Regions from separate parts of the Bacillus sp. L381 genome, predicted to be linked through region 2. Evidence: a T-box and tRNA genes for the amino acid it is inferred to sense, from the RefSeq annotation. Region 2 holds a T-box; the other holds one or more tRNA genes.
The links. The T-box of region 2 lies ahead of tyrS (tyrosine--tRNA ligase). A T-box ahead of a tRNA ligase gene usually reads a tRNA of that ligase, here a tRNA-Tyr.
Positions count from the first base shown of each region.

Region 1 (8,981 bases), 1.3 Mb from region 2:
TCGCCATGTAGCTGATCGATTTTGTAATCGCTTCAATTGTCTTATGCTGCGCTTCCTCCACGGGGGTGCCGCTCCTTGAAAAGAACCGGCCCCGTCCGAGCTGTTCAAGCGCCCGCCTCAGCTCAGGCTGGAATATAATGATAATCGCTAAAAATCCCCATGTTATCGCTTGGTCCATCAGCCATTGAAGCGTGCTGAGTCCCAAATATGAACTGGCCATCCGGACCAATACGATGACGACGATTCCTTTTAAAAGCTGAACCGCCTTCGTTCCGCGTATGACCATGATTAATTTATATATCACATACCAAACAAGGAGAATATCAACGGCATTGCCGAGGTATTGCAAAAATGGGATGTCCTCAAAAGCCATTTCCTCGTCCTCCAGGAATTCAGTCATTTCGTTTTTTCACTATGAATTGTGCTGCATGAGCAATATGTACATCATATAGCGTGCTCATTATACCACATTTTGATTTCTCAAGTGAAATGAGCCAGCGCGGCAATCCATAAAAAAAGAGTAAAGCGATTATACGCTTTACTCATCTTCATTCGGGTCCAAAGCGCTCACAACGCCCTGACCCGCCGATTTCAGTTCGTACCAGACCCAGTCAAACAATTGGTTAATTTCTTCAATCTGCCCGGTGACTTGTCCGGCTGAGGCCATGTATTTTTCTCCGTTGACGACGGTCACATTGCCGTCGACCTTACCTTTAATGACCAGCTTGCCGTTTTTTACTGTAACATCGCCCTTTACGGTCTCGCCTTCAGGGACGGTGACCGTGTGATTCTGCACGACAAGGTTCGGCTGTTTGGACACACTGAAATTGTGGTCGTTATGCCAGCTGTTGAAAAAACCGCCGCCCATTAAAATCACAAAAACCGCTGCGGCTGCAATGATCGGATGAGTTTTGATCCATCGTTTAACAGAAGCGCGTTTTTTCTCTTTTGGAAGATTCGCCATAACTTTGGCAGTAAAATCAGCAGGGGCTGTGACATGCGATGTGCTTCGGACGAGCGCTACGGATTTCTCCATTTCATGAAAATGCCGTTTGCAATTCTCGCATGACCGCAAATGTTGTTTTAATACGTTTTCATCTTCAGGAAGGATATCTCCATCAAGATGCTTATGCATAAGCTGCACGATCTGTTCAGGACAGCTCATTTCATCACCCCACTTAAAGATCCCTCAATTGTTTTCTAAGAGCCTCTCTGCCTCTGTGAATCCTTGTCTTGACGGTGCCGACAGGGATATTCAGAATCTCCCCGATTTCAATTAAAGAGAGTTCGTCAATATACTTTAATACAATAACCGTTCTGTACTTGTCAGGCAGCTTTAAAATCTTTTTCTGAATTGTGTCCGACAGCTCCAACGACAATACGGCGTCTTCAGGGAGAACCCCGTCCGCGGCGATCTGCGAATACATCGTCAGCCCTTCTGCTCCCGCCACTTCTGCGTCCAGATAGTAATCAGGCTTTTTCTTGCGGATGCGGTCAATGGTCAGGTTGGTCGCAATTCTGTAAAGCCACGTTGAAAACTTTCTATTGATATCGAAACTGTCGATATTGACATACGCTCTGATAAAAGCCTCCTGCGCAATATCTTCCGCTTCGTGGACATTGCCGAGCATGCGGTAGCAAAGCTGGTAAATCTTATCTTTATAAAGGTCAACGATTTCTGCAAACGCATTTTGATCGCCTTTTTTGACTTGCTTAATTCTTTTTTTAATCAGGTTTTCCATGTTTTATCTTACCTCTGCCCTTCACCGGTCTGTATCTATACGTTGATTGTTTTAAAAGGTTTCATTTTTTTATTACATTTATTTTACCAAATTTCAGGCAGGGTGTAGATGGAAAATACAGAATATACTGCCTTAACAGCAGCTTAAAAATAGTATATCTAATGAACAATCAGAAACCGAACTGAAATGCCGATAAAAAAAGACACCTTATGCAAAAGGTGTCTGAGACTGGGCTAGCTGGATTCGAACCAACGCATGACGGAGTCAAAGTCCGTTGCCTTACCGCTTGGCTATAGCCCAAAAATGGTGGAGGGGGACGGATTCGAACCGCCGAACCCTGAGGGAGCGGATTTACAGTCCGCCGCGTTTAGCCACTTCGCTACCCCTCCGTATTTTTCAGAAAAACAGTGCCGGCCAGAGGACTTGAACCCCCAACCTACTGATTACAAGTCAGTTGCTCTACCAATTGAGCTAGGCCGGCAAATATGGTGGAGGATGACGGGCTCGAACCGCCGACCCTCTGCTTGTAAGGCAGATGCTCTCCCAGCTGAGCTAATCCTCCATATGACCCGTACGGGATTCGAACCCGTGTTACCGCCGTGAAAGGGCGGTGTCTTAACCGCTTGACCAACGGGCCGTTGTGTCCGCGTCGAGCTGACAAAAGTTATTATATACAGGTTGTACCCCTTTTGTAAAGAGAAAAATTATTTTTTTTATTTTCAAACTTTTTTACCCGTTTTTTAACTGAAAAACTCATCCCTTCTTTCTTATTTCATTTAAGATGGAGGTATCATAAATATGAAGGGAATGGACACAGATGATCTTAGTCAGCTCTTGTCTCGGCGGTATCGAATGCAGGTATAACGGCTCCCACGCCGCTTCGGAAAAAATCCGCAGACTCGTGGATGAAAAGAAAGCTGTTATGGTCTGCCCCGAACTTTTGGGCGGCTTCACCACTCCCCGCGAACCGGCGGAAATCATCGGCGGCACGGGCGAAGATGTGCTGAACGGAACGGCGAAAATCGTAACGGCATCTGGTGAAGACGTTACCGCTTTATATATGGCCGGCGCGGAAAAAACTCTGGCATACGCAAAAGAAATAGGCGCCGGCACGGTCATTCTTAAAGAAAACAGCCCATCCTGCGGAAGCAGCTTCATCTATGACGGCACTTTCTCAGGAAAAAAAATAATCGGGGACGGCATCACTTCCGCTCTTTTAAAACGGGCAGGCTGCCGTGTTTTATCAGAAGATGAACTGGATCAATTATAAAAAGGAGAGAAGATATCATGGATGTAACCCTGTCTTTTTATAAACCGGAGCATGCAGACGGGCTGAACGGGTTTGTACTCAGTGAAGAAGATAAAATGTTCTCCGCTCTCCCGAAAGATGTCCTGCCGCAGGCGCTTGTCATCCGGGATCGTTATCCGACAGTCATTTTAAAAGAAGACAGCCCCGTCGGTTTTTTTATTTTACATACCTCAAAAGAAACCATAACCCCGTATTCGAACAACGTATCTGCCATTTTGCTGAGCGCGCTGTCATTACATGCGCCGCAGCAGGGAAAAGGTTACGCCAAACAAGCGATGCTGCAGCTCCCCGCTTTTGTCGCAAATTATTTTCCTTGGTGTGATGAAATCGTGCTTGCAGTGAACCATCGCAATCATCGTGCACAGAACCTGTACCGGTCTTCCGGTTTTATTGATAAAGGGCGCCGCAGGATCGGCCCGATCGGCGAACAGCACATTTTGCATCATTTTTTGTGAAAGCGTTTGATTTTTCATCTCTTTCCTGCCGATTTTTCTTGAAACATATATTCAGAAGCCCATATACTTCAAGTAATAACGACTTGGGAGGGTACATTCATGACAGACCGGCTTAACATTCACAGATTGACCACAGAAACAAGAAATCCAGAGACCGCTTCAATCCATCAAGCAGACACGATAGAAATCCTCCGCATCATTAACCGAGAGGATTTCAAAGTGGCGGACGCCGTTCAGCAGGTGCTGCCTGATATTGAAATTGCCGTTCAATTCGCCCATCAGTCATTGCGGCGAAACGGCAGGCTGATTTATGCGGGAGCGGGCACAAGCGGCAGACTTGGTGTACTGGATGCGGTTGAATGCCCGCCTACATACAGCGTAAGTCCCGACACCGTCATCGGATTGATGGCCGGAGGGGCAGACGCCTTTTTGCAAGCGGCTGAAGGAATCGAAGACAGCGAGGAAACCGGCGCTCTTGACCTCAAGACAATCGGGCTTACCGAAGACGATACCGTGATCGCTATCGCAGCAAGCGGGCGCACTCCGTATGCGGCCGGTGCGCTGAAATATGCAAAAACAATCGGCGCCAAAACCGTCGCGCTCACATGCAATAAGCACTCGCTGATCAGCACGTATGCCGATCACAGCATCGAAGTTGTCGTCGGCCCCGAAGTGATTACAGGGTCAACACGAATGAAAGCGGCGACGGCACATAAAATGATTCTGAACATGATTTCCACCGCCGTGATGATTAAAAGCGGCAAAGTATACGAAAATTTAATGGTGGACGTTCATGTCAGCAATGAAAAATTGAAAGAACGGGCAATCGGCATCATCCAAAGCATCACGGGCGTCCCGTACGACAAGGCAAGGGAAACGCTTGAGGCCTCAGGCAGCCATGTCAAAACGGCGATCGTCATGCTGAAGACGAATTCGGACGAAACACATGCGAAAGCACTGCTCAAAGAAGCAGAAGGCTTCATTGACAAAGCCATTGAACAGCATATTTCAAGAGAAAAAAACCGCTGATCATTCCTTGGTCAGAATGCCCCAGTCAATAATTATAAAGTGCTTTACGAGCCCGCGCCGTTTTCATGATCGGCGCAGGGGCTTTTAGGATGCGTTTCAAGCAAAGCTCCGCGGGAAAATTGTACTGAAAGAGGAGGGTTTCCATGAGCAAAGAGGCATTTTATCATGCGCTGGCCAAAGATATTCTGGACAATTGCGGCGGTTCATCCAATATTTCAGGCTTTACCCACTGTATGACACGCTTAAGAATCACGCCTTTCGATCAGGACAAAACGGATATTGAAGCGCTGAAACGGCTTGACGGAGTAATAGGCGTCGTCGAAGCCGAAACCCTGCAGATCATTCTCGGCACGGGTGTCGTCAATCATGTCGCCGACGCTTTCGCAAACCTTATGTCACCCGGAAAAAACATTGATTTAAAAAAAGCCGCCTCACGAAAAAAAGCTGATCTCAACAGAAAAAACACAACACCCATCACCCTGTTTCTCAGAAAGCTATCAAGCATCTTCATTCCTCTTATTCCCGCACTCATTGCATCAGGTTTAATCACCGGCATTACGAAAGCTGTCATTCAGGCCGGCTGGCTCCCGAAAGAATCCCAAATCGCGCTTATATTAACGGTTATCGGTTCAGGCTTATTCGCTTACCTAGGCGTCCTTGTCGGCATCAATGCGGCCAAAGAATTCGGCGGGACACCAGCGATGGGCGGCCTTGCGGGGATATTGATCCTTAACCCTGAGATCGCCAATATCAGTTTGTTCGGAGAGAATCTGCTCCCTGGCAGGGGAGGATTAATCGGCGTTCTTTTCGCCGCGATTTTTATCGCTTATACCGAACGGTTGATCAGAAAGTACGTCCATCAATCCTTCGACATTATCGTTACGCCTACATTGTCTTTGCTCATCACCGGGCTGGTAACATATGTCGTCTTTATCCCTGTAGGCGGTTTTATTTCTGATCTGATTACATCAGGCTTATTGTCTCTATTGAATGTCGGGGGAATCGTGTCGGGGTTTGTATTAGGGGCCGCCTTCCTGCCGCTTGTCATCACCGGGCTGCATCAGGGCTTGACTCCCGTGCATTTGGAATTAATCCGATCAATCGGAGATGACCCGCTTCTCCCGATTCTCGCGATGGGAGGCGCAGGTCAAGTAGGCGCGGCCTTCGCCATCTTTATGAAAACAAAAAAAGCCTCATTGAAAAGAGCGATTGGAGGCGGACTTCCATCCGGTCTGCTCGGAATCGGGGAGCCGCTCATCTTCGGCGTCACACTCCCGCTCGGCAGGCCGTTTTTAACGGCGTGTTTGGGCGCGGGAATAGGCGGCGCCTTTCAAGCCCATTTTCAAGTGGCCACTTTTTCAATTGGTGTCTCCGGCCTTCCGCTCTCATTTCTCGTACAGCCGGCCCAGATCGTTTTGTATATCATCGGTCTCTTCATCTCTTACGCGGCGGGCTTTGTCTTCACTTATGCTTTCGGGTTTACGGATGACATGGCTGCTGAATTTGAATAGCCTGGAGGAATAAGAATATGAAAACACTGGCAGCCGCCATACTCATAATAGTCATCAGCTTCTCTTTTCTGCCGCAGCACAAAGCCTTCGCCCAATCCAAATTATACGATACAGCAAAGCTCAGAAAGGTTGATCAAATGATTGAAAAAGACATTGCAGCAGGATTCCCGGGAGCCGTCCTCGTCGTCGTAAAGGACGGACGAGTGATAAAAAAGAAAGCATACGGCTACAGCAAAAAATATGACGGGAACGTTCTTTTATCCCATCCGAAAAAAATGAAAACATCAACTATGTTTGATTTAGCCTCCAATACAAAAATGTACGCGGCGAATTTTGCATTACAGCGCCTCGTCAGTCAGGGGAAGCTTGAAGTATACGAAAAAGTCTCGGCTTACCTTCCCGATTTCAAAGACAGAAAAAGCGATCCGGTTCAAGGGAAAGACCGCATACGCGTCATTGATGTGCTCCAGCATCAATCCGGTCTGCCGGCAAGTTTTTATTTCTATCAGCCTGACACGGCGGGCCCTTTTTATTCACAACAACGGGACAAAACGATCCGTTTTCTCACCCAAATCCCGCTTGAATACAAACCGGGGACAAAGCACGTATACAGTGATATCGGTTACATGCTTCTCGGCTGCATCATTGAAAACATAACCGGAAAAACCCTCGATGCTTATGCGGAGCAAGAACTGTATAAACCGCTGAAACTGAAGCATACCCTGTTCAATCCGCTGCAAAAAGGCTTCAAAGAAAAAGCATTCGCAGCCACTGAACGTTTAGGCAACACGCGTGACGGGGTCATCCATTTTCCTCACATCAGGACGTATACGCTGCAAGGCGAGGTTCACGACGAAAAAGCATTTTACTCAATGGGAGGAGTGTCCGGCCATGCAGGACTGTTTTCCAGAGCTGATGACATGGCCGTCCTTCTTCAAGTCATGCTGAACGGCGGCACCTACAAACACGTTTCTCTCTTCAATAAACAAACGGCCGATCTGTTCACAACGGCGGCTTCATCTGACCCGACTTTCGCTCTCGGCTGGCGGAAAAACGGCAGCCCTGATATGGAGTGGATGTTCGGTCCGTATGCAAGCAGGCAGGCTTACGGCCATACCGGATGGACCGGCACCGTCACGATCATTGACCCCGCTTATAGCCTGGGGATCGCACTTTTGACCAACAAAAAGCATTCCCCCGTCGTCAGCCCCGGTGAAAACCCCAATGTTTTCGAAGGGGATCTTTTCCCGACCGGAAGCTACGGCAGCGTTGTAAAAGCGATTTATGAAGCCATTGAATGACACCCCAAGTCTTTTGTCTACACTATGACGACAGGAGGACATCATTATGAAACTTGTCATCTCAGCTGTATTACTGTTATTCATTGTTTCCGGCACACCTCATGCATCGACAAAACCGGACATTCCGTCACAGGCGGAACAAGCGGTATCTCGCATGACATTAGATGAAAAACTGGGGCAGATGCTCATGCCTGATTTTCGCAATTGGCAAAAGAAGGGGCAGTCATCCCCTGAGGCTCTTACCCAAATGAATGAAGAAGTCGCAGGGCTTATTCAAAAGTACCGGTTCGGCGGCGTTATCTTATTTGCAGAAAATGTAAAAAGCACTGAGCAAACGGTCCGCCTGACAGATGCCTTTCAAAAGGCGAGCCCTGATATTCCGCTTTTATTAAGCATTGATCAAGAAGGCGGCATTGTAACAAGACTTGGTGAAGGCACTCATTTCCCAGGCAATATGGCACTCGGAGCCGCGAGAAAAACAGCCTACGCGTCCCAGACCGGCGCCATAATCGGGAAAGAACTGAAAGCACTTGGCATTAATACGAATTTCGCTCCCGTTCTCGATATCAATAATAATCCCGGAAATCCGGTCATCGGCGTCAGGTCATTCAGCTCAGACCGTGATCTGACAGCATCACTCGGCCTTGCCTCAATGAAGGCTCAGCAAAAACAGGATGTCGCTGCCGCCGTCAAACATTTCCCGGGACACGGCGATACGGATGTCGACAGCCACTACGGCCTCCCGCTTGTCACCCACAGTCAAGAAAGGCTGCGTCAGATTGAACTTTATCCGTTCCGGAAAGCCATTCAGGCCGGGGCCGATATGATCATGACAGCCCATGTACAATTTCCCGCTTTTGACGATACAACTTATAAAAGCAAGCTGGACGGTTCAGACATCCTCGTACCCGCCACACTCTCGAAAAAAGTGATGACTCATCTTCTCCGTGAGGAAATGGGATTTAACGGCGTCATTGTCACGGATGCATTAAATATGAAAGCCATTGCCGATCATTTCGGCCAGGAAGAGGCGGTCGTCATGGCCGTAAAAGCAGGAGTCGATATCGCCCTGATGCCGGCCCAAGTGACATCGCTGCAAACAGAAAACCGCTTTGCCCAAGTTCTTTCCGCTTTAAAAAAGGCGGTTCAGAAAGGGGAAATTCCGCTTCAGCAAATTAACAAATCGGCGGAACGCATCATTTCCCTGAAAATAAAAAGAGGTATATATCCCGCACCGAAAGAAACAAGTCTGACAAAGAAGGTCGCAAAAGCGAAGCAAACCGTCGGAAGCAAAAACCATCTGAAAGCTGAAAAACAAATCGCGGAAAGATCCGTCACCGTCTTACAAAACAAAAACCGCACGCTTCCATTCAAACCGAAAAAGAACAGCCGCGTTCTCATTGCCGCTCCTTATGAAGATCAAACAGCATCAATGGAACAAACCATCCGGCAGCTCATGAAGAAGAAAAAGATCCGGCCGGTAACTATCAGTAAAATGAACTTCGCCGAGCGCACATTTAATGATGAGTATAAAAAGCTCGTATCCGACGCCGATTACGTCATTACAGGCTCATATGTCGTGAAAAATGACCCTGTCGTAGACGACGGCAACATTGACGATTCTGTCACAGATC
Region 1 is NZ_CP127224.1:186,561-195,541, reverse strand. Features, by position in the region: gene cdaA (diadenylate cyclase CdaA) at 1-373, opposite strand, end outside; gene rsiW (anti-sigma-W factor RsiW) at 539-1,165, opposite strand; gene sigW (RNA polymerase sigma factor SigW) at 1,179-1,742, opposite strand; tRNA gene QRX25_RS01110 (tRNA-Gln) at 1,971-2,042, opposite strand; tRNA gene QRX25_RS01105 (tRNA-Tyr) at 2,047-2,131, opposite strand; tRNA gene QRX25_RS01100 (tRNA-Thr) at 2,151-2,223, opposite strand; tRNA gene QRX25_RS01095 (tRNA-Val) at 2,229-2,304, opposite strand; tRNA gene QRX25_RS01090 (tRNA-Glu) at 2,308-2,379, opposite strand; gene QRX25_RS01085 (2-thiouracil desulfurase family protein) at 2,560-3,012, shown strand; gene QRX25_RS01080 (GNAT family N-acetyltransferase) at 3,030-3,506, shown strand; gene murQ (N-acetylmuramic acid 6-phosphate etherase) at 3,606-4,535, shown strand; gene QRX25_RS01070 (PTS transporter subunit EIIC) at 4,679-6,046, shown strand; gene pbp4b (penicillin binding protein PBP4B) at 6,064-7,347, shown strand; gene QRX25_RS01060 (glycoside hydrolase family 3 protein) at 7,394-8,981, shown strand, end outside.
Region 1: it has a tRNA-Tyr gene. The T-box ahead of tyrS (tyrosine--tRNA ligase) is inferred to sense a tRNA for this amino acid. The anticodon was not compared.

Region 2 (8,981 bases):
GTCGGTTCTTAATAAAAACACATCTCCTTTAAGCATAACAAATTATAAAGCGTTTTCAATAGTACAGTAATTTATATTTTAAAAATTGAGAAAACTGTGAACTTCTACTATAATTAGTCTATAGATCAGCAAAGGGGGATGTTGCATGAATTTGAAAGCGTTGCCAGCAGAAAAGGGGAATTATCATCTGCAAAATTATGAGGAAACATACCGCAGCTTCGATTGGAAAGAAGTAGAGGCGGAGTTTTCCTGGCATCAGACCGGTAAGCTGAATGCCGCATATGAAGCGATTGACCGCCATGCCGAGTCATTTCGCAGAAACAAAGTAGCGCTGTATTATAAGGACGCAAACAGGGAAGAAAAATACACATTTAAAGAAATGATGGAGGAATCGAACCGGGCGGGAAATGTGCTGAGACGGTATGGAAACGTGGAAAAAGGAGACCGCGTTTTTATTTTCATGCCGCGTTCGCCGGAGCTGTATTTTATCATGCTCGGCGCTATTAAAATCGGTGCGATTGCCGGCCCTTTATTTGAAGCGTTTATGGAAGGCGCCGTCAAAGACCGTCTGCTGAACAGCCAGGCAAAGGTTGTCGTGACAACACCTGAACTGGCCGAACGGATTCCGGCAGAGAGTCTCCCCGACCTGCAGCATATTTTCATTGTCGGCGGCAGCGAAGAAACGGGAGATAAAATCATCCATTACGATAAAGCGGCTGAAGGAGAAAGCACGAGACTTGACATTGAATGGATGGACAGAAGAGACGGCTACCTGCTTCATTACACATCAGGATCTACCGGAACGCCTAAGGGTGTGCTTCACGTTCATGAAGCCATGATTCAGCAATACCAGACCGGCAAGTGGGTGCTTGATCTTAAAGAAGACGATATTTACTGGTGCACTGCGGACCCAGGCTGGGTGACCGGGACGGTGTACGGGATTTTTGCGCCATGGCTGAACGGGGCGGCGAACGTGATCGTCGGCGGCAGATTCAGTCCGGAAAACTGGTACGGCACAATTGAAAAGCTCGGTGTCAGCGTCTGGTACAGCGCTCCGACCGCTTTCAGAATGCTTATGGGCGCCGGAGATGAAATGGCGTCCAAATTTGACCTTACTTCACTTCGTCACGTCCTGAGTGTCGGAGAGCCTTTGAACCCTGAGGTCATCAAGTGGGGGCATAAAGTATTCGGCAAGCGCATCCACGATACGTGGTGGATGACGGAAACCGGCGGACAGCTTATCTGCAATTATCCTTGCATGGAGATCAAGCCGGGTTCAATGGGCAAACCGATTCCGGGAGTGGAAGCGGCGATCGTTGACAATCAAGGGAATGAACTTCCGCCGTACCGGATGGGGAACCTGGCTATTAAAAAGGGCTGGCCGTCCATGATGGATTCCATTTGGAATAACAAAGAAAAATATGATTCTTATTTCATGCCGGGCGGCTGGTATGTTTCCGGAGATTCAGCTTATATGGATGAAGACGGTTATTTCTGGTTCCAAGGGAGAGTCGATGATGTTATTATGACATCCGGTGAGCGTGTCGGCCCGTTTGAAGTCGAAAGCAAACTTGTTGAACATCCGGCGATTGCCGAAGCAGGTGTCATCGGAAAGCCGGATCCTGTCAGGGGAGAAATCATTAAAGCGTTTATCGCCCTCAGAGAAGGACATGAACCATCCGATCAGCTGAAAGAGGACATTCGTCTCTTTGTAAAACAGGGGCTTGCCGCGCATGCCGCACCGCGTGAAATTGAGTTTAAAGATAAACTGCCGAAAACACGGAGCGGAAAAATCATGCGACGTGTGCTGAAGGCGTGGGAGCTGAACCTGCCGGCAGGCGACCTGTCCACAATGGAAGATTAAAGCCGGCGTTGACATTGCATCTAGTTTATGTTAAAAATGAGTAAGCTTCATACGAAAAGGTTTTGATTGAGACAAGTAGGATATCTGATTGTTCCAGAGAGCTGATGGCCGGTGAAAATCAGCACATAAGATATGCCGAATACACTCATGAACCGCTTTTGCGAACAAAGTACTTCAAAGGAAGGCTTTCAGTAGTGAAAGAACGGACACGGTCCGTTATCAGGAAGAGTGATAAGAGCTTTTTTAGGCTTTTATTAGTAGGGTGGTACCGCGATTATATCGTCCCTTCGTTTTAAACGAAGGGGCGTTTTTTATTTCTATAAACAAAGGAGAAGACAAAATGACTAATTTATTAGAAGATTTATCATTCCGCGGCTTAATCCAGCAAATGACGGATGAAGAAGGACTGAATAAACAGCTGAACGAAGAAAAAATCCGTTTATACTCAGGGTTTGACCCGACGGCTGACAGCCTGCACATCGGACACCTTCTGCCGATATTGACATTGCGCCGTTTCCAGCTTGCAGGCCACCATCCGATTGCGCTTGTAGGCGGCGCAACGGGACTGATCGGCGATCCGAGCGGCAAAAAAGCGGAACGTACGTTAAACACTCAGGATATCGTTGTGGAATGGTCGCAAAAAATTAAAAATCAGCTTTCCCGATTTTTAGATTTCGAAGCCGGAGAAAACCCCGCTGTCATAGCGAACAACTTTGACTGGATCGGAAAAATGAGCATCATTGAATTTCTTCGCGACGTCGGAAAAAACTTCGGAATCAACTACATGCTAGCGAAAGATACCGTAAGCTCAAGAATTGAAACAGGGATTTCTTACACGGAATTCAGCTACATGATCCTGCAATCCTATGATTTCCTGAATCTGTACAGAGAAAAGAACTGCAAACTCCAAATCGGCGGCAGTGACCAGTGGGGCAACATCACGGCCGGTCTTGAACTGATCAGAAAATCGGAAGAAGGGGCGAAAGCGTTCGGTCTTACCATTCCGCTCGTTACAAAAGCGGACGGCACGAAATTCGGCAAAACGGAAGGCGGCGCGATTTGGCTTGATAAAGAAAAAACATCGCCGTATGAATTCTACCAATTCTGGATCAATACAGATGACCGCGACGTTGTCAAATATTTAAAATACTTTACTTTCTTATCAAAAGAGGAAATTGAAGCTTATGCTGAAAAAACGGAGACGGCTCCTGAGAAAAGGGAAGCACAGAAACGTCTCGCTGAAGAAGTGACTGTTCTTGTACACGGCCGCGAAGCGCTTGAGCAGGCCGTTCATATCTCCCAGGCGCTGTTCAGCGGCAATATTAAAGAGCTTTCCGCTCAAGACGTCAAGGTAGGGTTTAAAGACGTGCCTTCGTTTGAAAAAGACCGCTCTGAAGAACTGTCTTTAGTAGACGTGCTTGTGGAATCTAAATTGTCGCCTTCAAAACGGCAGGCCCGTGAAGACATTCAAAACGGGGCCGTCTACATTAACGGCGAGCGCCAGACGGACATCAGCCATCTTCTGACAGCAGAAGACCGCATCGAAGATCAATTTACCGTACTGCGCCGCGGAAAGAAAAAATACTTCCTGATCACGTACTGAAAATAAAAAGCAGCCCGGCCGCTTTATGCGGCAGGCTGCTTTTTTATGTTTTGTGAATACTGCACCGGGAAATGAGTACAGTACATAGTATAAGGCAAAACAGGGAAGGGGCGCTGCGCCGTGAATTTCATGTTCACCATCGCGAAGGAAAGATTGCAGCGGGATCATTGGGAACAGCAGCAAAGCATGAACGCCGAAGTCAAAGCCGAAGAACCTGAGGCGGAAGAAGAAAATCCGCCATCATAAAGTAAAAAGCCTTCATTCTGCGGAATGGAGGCTTTTGTTTGTCACCAGATCAGCCTGACGGCGGCCATCAGCACGACTCCCGTGATGACCGTAATTGATAAGCTTTTTGTCCACATCGCGCAAAGCAATGTCGGGATGAGAACGATCATTGATTTCCAATCAAAGGTCAAAGCGCTGTTTGTTTTCACGATCATGCTCTCCGTTACCAGGGCGGTCAAAATGCAAAGCGGAATAAAGGAGAGCCATTTTAAAGCCAATTCAGGCATCTGAATGTTCCGGACAAATATAAACGGAACAATGCGCGGCACAAGTGTAACAATCATGCAGCCGAGTATAATCCAGATCATTTGCGTACTGATGCTCATTTGTCCGTCACCACCCCGATGGTTGCCACAATCACGGTTGAGACGATGACCGCGATGTGTGACGGCACGATATACGATAACAAGACCATAAAAATAATCATATAGACGATTAAGGAAAGATTGTGCTTCAGTTTTTCCGACGCGGACGTCTGCAATTGCAGCACCAGCAGCGCCGCAAACATAGCGGGCAAAGCAAAGTCCAGGCCGAGGGCGTAAGGATCAGATATCCATTGTCCGAGAAGCCCGCCCATCATACAAGAAATAACCCAGCACACATAAGCTGTTACATTCAGGCCGTTCATCCACTTATCGTAAAGCCTGCCGTTCTGAGCCGCCTTGTTTACCGCTACCCCGAAAGATTCGTCGGTAAGCAAAGCGCCGAAGCCGATATTTTTCACCAAAGAGTATTTCGTGAAATAAGGTGCGATGGTCAGACTGAGCAGAAGGTGCCGCAGATTGACGATAAACGTCGTTAAAATAATGGCGGAAATCGGACTCCCGGAAACAAGGAGCGAGCAAATAATAAATTGGGCGGCGCCGGCATAGACAAACACGGATAACAAACAAATTTCAAGAATACTGAGATGTGAGGCCACGCCGACAATGCCGAAAGCAAAACCGATACTCATATAGCCAAGCAAGGTAGGCACACAATCCCGGACCCCCTGTAAAAACGTATCGTTCATTTCCCGGGAAACGGCGGTTTTTTGCACTTCTGTGTTAATCATTTTTTATACTCCTTCCTTAGAGATTATAATGATAACGACTAATGAAAAAATCAAAGAAAATACGGTTCACATTTATATGAACCGATTTCCGGTGACGACATGAAATAACGAATGGTTTTGTTTCATCAGGCCTTCAACTTTCTCAGCCCCTACTTCTTTTACAAGCTCCGCGAACATAAGGTCGTGCCTCATATATTCCATGGCGACGAGAACGAGAGCGGGATCTTCTGATTTAATGGCCCAGGCATTCGTCTGTGGAGAAAAATTGGCGATTAAGACTTCTTTATTATCGCGTGCCGCTATCGTTAATCTCCCGCCCATGCGTTTTTCCGCCACTTCAGGCGACATATTGTGATGTGTCGTATTTCCGAGCTTCACTTCCGGAGGACCGAACACAATCGAAAAGACGGGCAATTTTTCGGCGGCGCGTTTGTTAGCGGCTTCTTGAATAAAGGGAATCTGCTGTTCCCAGACAGACAGCCACAACTCTTCCTCGGCTTTTTCAATCATATCCTTCAATTCATTGATGACATGATCATTTGTGCTGATGCGGCGGATGACATTCATCTCCTGCTCGCTTTCAAGCGCCAATAATTTCTCCTCAAGATAGCCGAAGGAGCTCTCGAAATCGTGCCGCAGCCGGTCAATTAATTCCTTTCCGGCAAGCGGGGCATATGTAACCGGATCAGACGGCACAATATGGACAGCGCCTTTATCAACTAATTTTCCCAATACTTCATAGATCATTGAGCGGGGGACGCCTGACCTTTTACTGACTTCGTATCCGGTAACAGGCGAGTGTTTTAACAAGCCGATATATGCTTTGCATTCATATTGAGAAAATCCAAATTTCTGTAATTCTTTCAGAACATCCTCCATAAACATCCTCCGTAGTGGTTATTCATGAAACTACTATAATGTAAGCGGTTATATGTTGTCAATGGGACTTGAGTGCTGAATGAGAGGCACAGCTGTTTTGTCGCTTTCCAACTTATTTTAGAGCGAGTTACTTGTATGGCTCTCGTGAAAAACGTTGCCGTAGACCCACACGAATGCTGTTTGATACGATAAATATAAGAAGTCAAAAGAGGAGGATCATGGTGGAAAACACCTCTAAAATCGCTTTTTTATCAGTTATAAGCAATTCTCTGGTTGTCATGCTCAAAATAGCGGTGGGTATTATAACAGGGTCTGTCGCGATACTTTCCGAAGCCATTCATTCTTTTTTAGATTTGATCGCCGCCTTCATCGCCTTTATTTCCGTCAGAATATCAAAAAAGCCGGCTGATACAGGGCATCCGTACGGACATGGAAAGGTCGAGAATCTGTCCGGGACCATTGAGACGATTCTGATTTTTGCGGCAGGGATTTGGATGATATATGAATGCGTTCAAAAATTGGTGAATCCGGAGCCGGTTCATCTGCCGGTATTGGGAATTGTTGTGATGCTTTTAGGGGCTCTCATTAATTTGGTCGTCTCGAAATTAGTAAAAAGAGAAGCTGAAAAGGTTAATTCCGTAGCAATGAAATCAAATGCCCTGCACTTACTGACTGACGTATACACATCATTAGGCGTAGCGGCAAGCCTTTTGGTCGTTACATTAACGGAGTGGTATATACTTGATCCCATTATAGGTATGGTGCTTGCGGTATATATCATATATGAAGCGTTTAAGTTAATGAAAGAAGCATTTCCGCCGCTGATTGATACCCGTCTGTCAGAAGAAGAAGAGAAAACAATTTTAAAGATTATTGATACATTTCATCAGGAATTTATTGAAATCCACGATTTTCGTACAAGGCGGTCAGGCCCGCAGGAGTATATTGATTTTCACATGGTCGTGGCATCTCACGTGACGATTAAAGACGTGCACGACTTGTGTGACCGCATTGAAAGGGATATTACGGATGAATTTAAACAAGCACAGGTGATGATTCACCCCGAGCCGGAGAGCGAAAGGAAGAAATAAATGATCTTGCCTTTGTCACCGGCAGGTTTCTGACAGCGATAATCGTGATCTTTAACTGAGAGCCCCGTGTAAAACGGGGCTTTTTTGTTATGCAAATGACTATTTTTCTCTCCATATGAGAGAGAAGCTTATACAAGTGAAAGGTTCATTTCATACGTTATGTTGTAAAGAAAAAAGGAGGTGAATACAATTGAACGCTATTTCTGTTAAAGAAATTGAACATGGAGTTGCCGTTGCTGAAAGAGAAGGTTTAGGGGAGTATTTACACCAAGAACCGGTTTCCGGAAAATGTTCGCGCCGTTCACGCAGCAGAAGACGGACGCGCCGGACACATTGTCCGCGCAGCAGAAGACGGACGCACCGTTCACATCGTTCACGCAGCAGAAGACGGACACGCCGGACACATTGTCCGCGCAGCAGAAGACGGACACACCGTTCACACCGTTCACATCGTTCACGCAGCAGAAGACGGACGCGCCGTACACGTCGTTCGCATCGCACAAGACGGTCCCATCATAAGCACCGCTCTTTCCGTAAGCGCTGTTTTAAATGCTGACTATAGAAACTACGATGTGTAATGAATGCGTATAGAACCGGGATCTGCTATAATGGCAATAGAAAGAACTGGTAAAATTCCAGTATCATCATCTGCGGACACTGAACTGACAACATGACGCTGTTTGTTCGGTGTCCGTTTTTTTGTCTGAACATGATGCCGAAAGATAAAAAAGGAAGGGATGACGCCGAATGAAGCTGAATGAGGATTTTTATAAAGACTCTGAAGGAAAAACGGTCTATTCGCAGACCATCAGCAGCAAGCAGTTACATATCACAGACAGCGGGCATATCAGCGTGGACTTCATCAGCATAAGCAGGCTGCGGAAGGCTTCGAAAATCGCGATCTTAGGTGACAGCGTCGCCCGGGGGCTGCGTGCGAAATACGGCTTTGGTGACATTCTGAAAGACCGGACAAACGCTGCAATTACCAATCTGTCTGTCAGCGGCGTCAATATGAGCAACAACGGAACCGATAACATTTATCAGCAATCGCTTAAAACGTCGGGCCATGATGTCATTATTGTGCAGGGAACAGATGATGATTGGTGCGGCCATATTCCCATCGGCACAGATGAAAAGGATATCACCACATTTTACGGAGGCTTCTGCCAGGTCATTCAGCAGCTCCGAAGCAGAAATAAAGACTGCAGCATCATTGTGGTGACACCGACAAGACAGGCGAAAATGTCAAACGGAAAAATCGTCCGCCGTGATACTGATAAAAATAAACTGGGCCTGAAGCTGGCGGACTATGTAAAAGCCCAAAAAGAAGCCTGCACACTCCTCTCTGTACCGTATGCTGACCTGTTTGATACAGATCTCATTGCCCCGTATAATCCCGCTTTCCGTAAAATGTGCATGTCAGAAGGTCTTCATCCGAACGAGACAGGGCATCAAATCATTTTTCAGGAAATCTGCCGAAATTATTATTACTATTACGGATGAAACAGCACTAAAAGGTTATTTTCGGCTTTTCTCTTCTAAAAGCTCAATCATTCTTTGAGATGCACGTCTTTGCGCTCTCAAAAGCGAGACAATATTCCCGGTAAAACCGATTAAAATAATAAGCAGCAAAATGATTATCCACATAAGCGAACCTCCCATCGAGTTTTGAAAAACCCACTCTTTATTTTACTTATTTTGGATGGTAAAGAGAATAGGTCCAGTTTAAATATCCATACAAAATGCACAGACTGAACTGTCTGTGCATTTTGTATTCGCTTATTTCAGCAGATTTAATGATTTACGATTCATTACCTTTATAAAATTTCCGCCGGCATTGATTAAACTTTGCGGATGCTTTAGTAAATTCACCCGGACGGTCATCTGCGAATTCACCTGCGTCTGAGATCGCTTGATCGATCTTTACTTTCTCCTCGTGCCTGCCGGTCACTTCTTTTCCTGCTTCCCAATCTATGGGGCTGTATATTCGATATCCTTTTGCTCATATGTCATGTCTGTTTGTATATGACAAGGGTATAAGGCACAAGAAAAGACCCCTCTTAAGAAGAGGAGCCAAAAAAGACGGAGGTCTGCTTAGCTTGCGTGTTTAACTTGAGATAAGGCAAGAAATCGAACCAATTACCATCTGTGTCTTTTTTTGTGTTTTTTACACTCACATTTTCCAGGATCGCCCGGATCAATGAC
Region 2 is NZ_CP127224.1:2,715,976-2,724,956, reverse strand. Features, by position in the region: gene acsA (acetate--CoA ligase) at 146-1,864, shown strand; T-box leader at 1,918-2,154, shown strand; gene tyrS (tyrosine--tRNA ligase) at 2,205-3,467, shown strand; gene sr7p (small protein SR7P) at 3,588-3,713, shown strand; gene QRX25_RS13845 (AzlD domain-containing protein) at 3,755-4,078, opposite strand; gene QRX25_RS13840 (AzlC family ABC transporter permease) at 4,075-4,806, opposite strand; gene QRX25_RS13835 (TrmB family transcriptional regulator) at 4,879-5,685, opposite strand; gene QRX25_RS13830 (cation diffusion facilitator family transporter) at 5,904-6,776, shown strand; partial or broken gene QRX25_RS19850 (hypothetical protein) at 6,967-7,041, shown strand; gene QRX25_RS13825 (hypothetical protein) at 7,065-7,295, shown strand; gene QRX25_RS13820 (SGNH/GDSL hydrolase family protein) at 7,524-8,279, shown strand; gene QRX25_RS13815 (hypothetical protein) at 8,295-8,423, opposite strand; partial or broken gene QRX25_RS13810 (protease) at 8,680-8,751, opposite strand; gene QRX25_RS13805 (hypothetical protein) at 8,916-8,981, opposite strand, start outside.